2 regions of the Psychrobacillus sp. NPDC096389 genome follow, and region 1 is predicted to be linked to the other one. Evidence: a T-box and tRNA genes for the amino acid it is inferred to sense, from the RefSeq annotation. Region 1 holds a T-box; the other holds one or more tRNA genes.
What was found. The T-box of region 1 lies ahead of ileS (isoleucine--tRNA ligase). A T-box ahead of a tRNA ligase gene usually reads a tRNA of that ligase, here a tRNA-Ile.
Positions count from the first base shown of each region.

Region 2: it encodes a tRNA-Ile, which carries the amino acid that the T-box ahead of ileS (isoleucine--tRNA ligase) is inferred to sense. The anticodon was not compared.

Region 1 covers NZ_JBIWFB010000001.1:1,017,382-1,020,773, forward strand. The annotation lists gene ACIQ38_RS04775 (YlmH family RNA-binding protein) at 1-176, shown strand, start outside; gene ACIQ38_RS04780 (DivIVA domain-containing protein) at 273-782, shown strand; T-box leader at 923-1,145, shown strand; gene ileS (isoleucine--tRNA ligase) at 1,352-3,392, shown strand, end outside.
Region 2 covers NZ_JBIWFB010000001.1:15-3,406, forward strand. The annotation lists partial or broken rRNA gene ACIQ38_RS00005 (23S ribosomal RNA) at 1-74, shown strand, start outside; rRNA gene rrf (5S ribosomal RNA) at 134-249, shown strand; rRNA gene rrf (5S ribosomal RNA) at 474-589, shown strand; tRNA gene ACIQ38_RS00020 (tRNA-Val) at 697-772, shown strand; tRNA gene ACIQ38_RS00025 (tRNA-Thr) at 786-861, shown strand; tRNA gene ACIQ38_RS00030 (tRNA-Lys) at 868-940, shown strand; tRNA gene ACIQ38_RS00035 (tRNA-Leu) at 973-1,055, shown strand; tRNA gene ACIQ38_RS00040 (tRNA-Arg) at 1,074-1,150, shown strand; tRNA gene ACIQ38_RS00045 (tRNA-Pro) at 1,161-1,237, shown strand; tRNA gene ACIQ38_RS00050 (tRNA-Asp) at 1,324-1,399, shown strand; tRNA gene ACIQ38_RS00055 (tRNA-Phe) at 1,464-1,539, shown strand; tRNA gene ACIQ38_RS00060 (tRNA-Gly) at 1,547-1,617, shown strand; tRNA gene ACIQ38_RS00065 (tRNA-Ile) at 1,627-1,703, shown strand; tRNA gene ACIQ38_RS00070 (tRNA-Asn) at 1,708-1,782, shown strand; tRNA gene ACIQ38_RS00075 (tRNA-Glu) at 1,789-1,860, shown strand; gene ACIQ38_RS00080 (tartrate dehydrogenase) at 2,636-3,392, opposite strand, start outside.

The DNA.
Region 1 (3,392 bases):
CAAGTGGCAAAGTGAAAGTAAATTGGGCAGAGAAAGATCAGACGTCTATGGAGTTGCAGGAGTTAGACTTACTTTCGATTCGTGGATTGGGACGAGTTAAGCTATTGATGATCGAAGGAAGAACAAAAAAAGACAAAATACGACTTCAAATAGGTCGTTTAGAGCAAAAAAAATAAATATATACAACAAACTGCGAATTTTAGATGTATTCCCTCATTTGTAAATGTATAATAGAGAAAAGAATGCTAGTCTAGTCAAAGGAGATGGAAAAAATGCCATTAACACCACTTGATATACATAACAAGGAATTTAGTAAAGGATTTCGAGGGTATAATGAGGATGAAGTAAACGAATTCCTTGATCAAATAATGAAAGATCTTGAAATCTTAATAAAAGAAAAAAAAGATCTGGAATCCAAATTAAAATCTTCAAGCGAAAAAGTTGGGCATTTCACATCGATTGAAGAGACTTTACATAAGTCTATCGTTGTTGCACAGGAAGCTGCGGAAGAAGTACGAAGAAACTCGCAAAAAGAGGCGAAGTTAATCGTCAAAGAAGCAGAAAAAAATGCAGACCGAATTGTCAATGAAGCACTATCTAAAGCAAGAAGAATTGCAATTGAAATCGAGGACTTGAAAAAACAGTCCAAAGTATTCCGTAATCGTTTTAAAATGCTAGTAGAAGCACAACTCGATTTGATCAATACAGATGACTGGAATCATTTAATGGAGTACGATGTGGATACAGAAAGCCTAAATCGAATTTCGGCAACAGAAGATTAACTTTATTCAGCCGGCTTGATAAAAATCTGCGCACACTGTTTTCGGCGACGAACTTGCGCAGGAGCAATTCGCCAAGGCGAATTTGATTTCATTTCTTGACTGTTGGACTTACATTTTCTATAATGATTTCATATCATATAAAATATGCGTTGAAAAAGACGTCTAAAATAATTTTTGAATAAGCGACTTGAGGATGGTGAGAGCTCAAGCAATGAAATTATTTAGATTATCACTTTGGAGCAAAGACACTGAAAAAAGAAGTAAGTGTCTTCGGTTTATGTCCCGTTATGGCATACTAAGCGGCGATTTTTCACAAAATCGCAAGTAGGGTGGTACCGCGAGTTCAAACTTCTCGTCCCTTTTGGGGATGAGGAGTTTTTTTGTATATTAGCCCAACTTCAAAGGCGCTTGTGCTTTTCTAATTATCGATCCAGCTCCAGCGCCTTGCCCCTCGGGGGCAAATGTGAAAAAGCTGCGGTGGCTGAAGAGCTGCCTCCTCACTTTTCCCCATTTGCCTGTCGGGGCAGACATAGGCGCTTCCGCTTTTCAAATTATAAGGAGGATTTCAAATGGAATACAAAGACACGTTATTAATGCCAAAAACAGATTTCCCAATGCGCGGAAACTTACCTGCAAATGAACCGAAAATTCAAGAAAAATGGAACGAAATGGACATCAACAAATTACAACTAGAGCGTACAAAGGATCGTCCGGAATTCATCCTACACGATGGACCTCCATATGCGAACGGGGATATTCATATCGGACACGCACTAAACAAAGTGCTAAAAGATATGATTACACGTCATCGCTCTATGACTGGTTTCCACGTACCTTACGTTCCAGGTTGGGATACACACGGATTACCAATCGAACAAGCGTTAACTAATAAAGGAGTAAAACGCAAAGAAATGTCCGTTGCGGAATTCCGTGAGCTTTGTGAAAAATATGCTTATGAGCAAATCGACAACCAACGCGAACAATTCCGTCGTTTAGGTGTTCGCGGAGATTGGGAAAATCCTTATATTTCATTAAAACCTGAATTTGAAGCTCGCCAAATTGAAGTATTCGGTAAAATGGCTGAAAAAGGCTATATTTATAAAGGATTAAAACCAGTATACTGGTCACCATCTTCGGAATCTGCATTAGCAGAAGCAGAAATTGAATACCAAGATAAAAAGTCACCATCAATTTATGTAAGTTTCGAAGTAAAAGATGCAAAAGATGTTGTACCAGCAGATGCTAAATTCATCATCTGGACGACAACTCCTTGGACAATTCCAGCAAACTTAGGTATTTCCGTGCATCCAGAATTCACTTATGTTGTTGTACAAGTAGCGGACAATAAATTCATCGTTGCAAAAGATTTACTAGCTTCATTAGCGGAAACTTTAGAGTGGGAAGCATATGAAGTACTACAAGAAGTAAAAGGGGCAGACTTAGAATATGTTGTAGCCAAGCATCCAATTTATGATCGTGATTCACTTGTAATGATTGGGGAGCATGTTACGGCTGACGCTGGTACTGGTTGTGTTCATACAGCACCAGGCCACGGGGAAGATGACTATTTAATCGGAAAACAATATGGTTTAGATATTTTAAGTCCAGTAGATAATCGTGGTTGCTATACAGAGGAAGCACCTGGTTTTGAAGGATTATTTTATGACGATGCTAACAAAGTCGTAACAGAAAAATTAAAAGAGCTAGGTAGACTTGAAAAACTAACTTTCTTTACGCATTCTTATCCGCATGACTGGCGTACGAAAAAACCAGTTATTTATCGTGCAACACCACAATGGTTTGCTTCTGTCGAGGCATTCCGCGATGAATTATTACAAGCGGTTCGTGAAACAGAGTTTACACCTTCATGGGGGGAAACGCGTCTATACAATATGATCCGTGACCGCGGAGACTGGGTTATTTCTCGTCAACGTGTATGGGGTGTGCCGATTCCAATTTTCTACGCAGAAAACGGAGAGCCAATCATCACGCCAGAAACAATTGCCAATGTCTCTACATTGTTCCGTGAGCATGGATCTAATATTTGGTTCCAAAAAGAAGCGAAAGAGCTATTACCAGAAGGATTTACACATCCAGGTAGTCCAAATGGTCAATTTACGAAAGAAAACGATATTATGGACGTTTGGTTCGACTCAGGATCTTCTCACCAAGGAGTACTAGTAGAACGTGGATTGAAATATCCTGCAGACCTTTACTTAGAGGGATCTGACCAATATCGTGGCTGGTTTAACTCATCACTTATTACAAGCGTTGCCATTAATGGATACGCACCGTATAAAGGATTGCTTTCTCACGGGTTCGTGTTAGACGGAGAAGGTCGCAAAATGAGTAAATCAGTTGGGAATGTTATTCTACCATCAAAAGTAATGAACCAATATGGTGCAGATATTTTACGTTTATGGGTTGCATCAGTTGATTATACTGGCGACGTTCGAATTTCAATGGATATGTTAAAGCAAGTTTCGGAAGTATACCGTAAAATTCGTAACACATTCCGTTTCCTACATGGTAACGTTACGGACTTCGACCCTGCAACAGATCGTGTCGCATACGAAAACTTACGCGAAATGGATAAATATGTATTCATGC
Region 2 (3,392 bases), 1.0 Mb from region 1:
GGTAGATAGGTTCGGGGTGGAAGCGTGGCGACACGTGCAGCTGACGAATACTAATCGATCGAGGACTTAACCAAAATGTATGTATTGTAGTAAATGTCTGTTTATCCAGTTTTGAGTGAACAAGCACTCATCGTCTAGTGATGATGGCAAAGAGGTCACACCCGTTCCCATACCGAACACGGAAGTTAAGCTCTTTTGCGCCGATGGTAGTTGGGGGTTTCCCCCTGTGAGAGTAGGACGTCGCTGGGCACAATAAAAAAGTCGTTACCGAGTAATCGGTAGCGACTTTTATTATCTATTGAAAAAGATGACTATGGGTAGCTTATAGGTTTTTTTGCCAGAAACTTCATATCTTCATTGTATTTTTAATAAATTTTATAACTCAGTATTGACATATTGATAATAATAGAGTAATATTATTCGAGTCGCCAAAAGAACAAATAGTTTGGCTGACAAACATGAACATTAAATTGTCTAGTGATGATGGCGAAGAGGTCACACCCGTTCCCATACCGAACACGGAAGTTAAGCTCTTCAGCGCCGATGGTAGTTGGGAGTTTCCCCCTGCGAGAGTAGGACGTCGCTGGGCTTGTAATAAATACATATAATAAATCAAAAAAAGTTCAAATTAACAATGAATTGAATTAAAAAATCGATGTAGAAATACTTTACTTATTATGATTTATTATTTACCCAGGAGGATTAGCTCAGCTGGGAGAGCATCTGCCTTACAAGCAGAGGGTCGGCGGTTCGAGCCCGTCATCCTCCACCATAATTCTATAATTGCCGGAATAGCTCAACTGGTAGAGCAACTGACTTGTAATCAGTAGGTTGAGGGTTCAAGTCCTTTTTCCGGCACCATTTTTCGAGCCATTAGCTCAGTTGGTAGAGCATCTGACTTTTAATCAGAGGGTCGTAGGTTCGAATCCTACATGGCTCATCACTTGTTAAGTAAGTAATATAAATGCGGGTGTGGCGGAACTGGCAGACGCACAGCACTTAAAATCCTGGGGTAGGTGACTACAGTACCGGTTCTATTCCGGTCCTCAGCACCATTTTTTAAAAAAATATATGCGCTCGTAGCTCAATTGGATAGAGCACTTGACTACGAATCAAGAGGTTGCAGGTTCGAGTCCTGCCGAGCGCACCATAATATATGACGGGAAGTAGCTCAGCTTGGTAGAGCACTTGGTTTGGGACCAAGGGGTCGCAGGTTCGAATCCTGTCTTCCCGACCAGTTATTTATTTGGGGCCTTAGCTCAGCTGGCTAGAGCATTCGGTTCATACCCCGAAGGTCACAGGTTCAAATCCCGCAACCAAAACGGTCCCGTGGTGTAGCGGTTAACATGTCTGCCTGTCACGCAGAAGATCGCCGGTTCGATCCCGGTCGGGACCGCCATTTTATTTATTAGTTCGAAATTTGAGATAAGCGAGAGATTCGTAGCTTAGCACAAATCAAAGTTGGCTCAGTAGCTCAGTCGGTAGAGCAAAGGACTGAAAATCCTTGTGTCGGCGGTTCGATTCCGTCCTGAGCCACCATAGTAATGCGGGTGTAGTTTAGTGGTAAAACCTCAGCCTTCCAAGCTGATGATGAGAGTTCGATTCTCTTCACCCGCTTCCAATAGTGGGCCTATAGCTCAGCTGGTTAGAGCGCACGCCTGATAAGCGTGAGGTCGATGGTTCGAGTCCATTTAGGCCCACCACTATTCCGAAGTAGCTCAGTGGTAGAGCAATCGACTGTTAATCGATTGGTCGTAGGTTCGAGTCCTACCTTCGGAGCCATATAAAGGCCCCTTGGTCAAGCGGTTAAGACACCGCCCTTTCACGGCGGTAACACGGGTTCGAATCCCGTAGGGGTCATAATAAACTTTAAAGAAAAAAAGACAATCATTCATTTGATTGTCTTTTTTTAGTGCGCCAGGCATGCACATGAACTATAGGGTGCGAGTCCCGAACCCCGAAGACAGCAGTAACAATAAATGATTTTGTCATCCTTATCGATACTTAGAAAATGTTAGTTATTATACTAAATGATTAGAGTTCTTCTATTAAAAAAAATACAATTACAGGCTTTCTTCATATTCACTGACTAGTTTATAAAAAGTTGTATTTTTTACTCCAATTTCTTGCTTTGCTTTCACTTCTCTTATATCTCCTGACTTCCACTGAGCATACGCAACTTAAAACTCAGTAACCTTTGGTCGACCCAAAACTGTGCCATTTTGCAAAGCTACATCAATTCCTTCGTGTTGAAATCTAAATATAGCGATAATAGACGTTATAAAAACATACTAATAAACACCATTAAAACAATGATTATTAAATGATTTACAATATTTTCTATAACGTTTGAGAAGTGGTGGTTTAAAAGTTTCTTATTTAAAGTACGGCAAAGGCGGCTTATTTAAAAAGCTTATGATAGCAAGGTTTATAGAGCACTCCTTCCAGAAATGGTTGGGGTGTTTTTTTGAGGAATAAGATCTATTTGATTTTCTTAAAATAAGTCGAACATTCCTGACTATCCAATATTTCATTTATGAAAACGAGCTAAAAATAAAAAATTGTCGAAAAGTCAATCTTCGACAATTTTTTATATATTACAGTATGCAGAGTATAGAAATAAACAGTTATCAACTTACTCTAATTTAGTTTTCAAATAGTGAATGATTGTATCAGTGACTTCTTTTGTAGTAGCTTGACCTTTTAAATCACGAGTTTTGGTGCCTTGTACTAGGCTATATTCTATTGCTTCAAGTAAATGATCTCCTAGTCTAGCATAGCCTAGATAATCTAACATTAGTTTTCCGGTCCAAATTTGACCTAATGGGTTAGCGACTCCTAAACCTGCGATATCAGGAGCAGAACCGTGCACTGGTTCAAACATGGAAGGGAATTCATTAGTTACGTTAAGATTGGCTGCTGGCGCAATGCCGATACTCCCCATAATTGCTCCACCGATATCTGTCAAAATATCACCGAACAAATTGGAAGCTACGATCACATCAAACTCAGAAGGCTTCATAATCATATACGCTGCCATAGCATCGATATGAACACTGTTTTGATCTAGCTGCGGATAGTTAGCTACGATATCATGGAAAACATCATCCCAAAAAGGCATACTATGAGAAAGGCCGTTTGATTTTGTAGCGCTCGTCACTTTTTTACTTCTTTGATTAGATAAGTCACATGCGTAACGCATTGCTCTTTCTGTGCCTTTTCGAGTGAAAATAGCATTTTGAATGGCAATTTCATCCTCATCTGAGTGAATTCTACCACCGCTATCCGAGTATTCCCCTTCAGAATTTTCACGTACAACAATAATATCGAATTCTCCAGGGCTTTTTAATGGTGAATCAAGTCCTTTTAATAATTTAGCAGGGCGGATATTA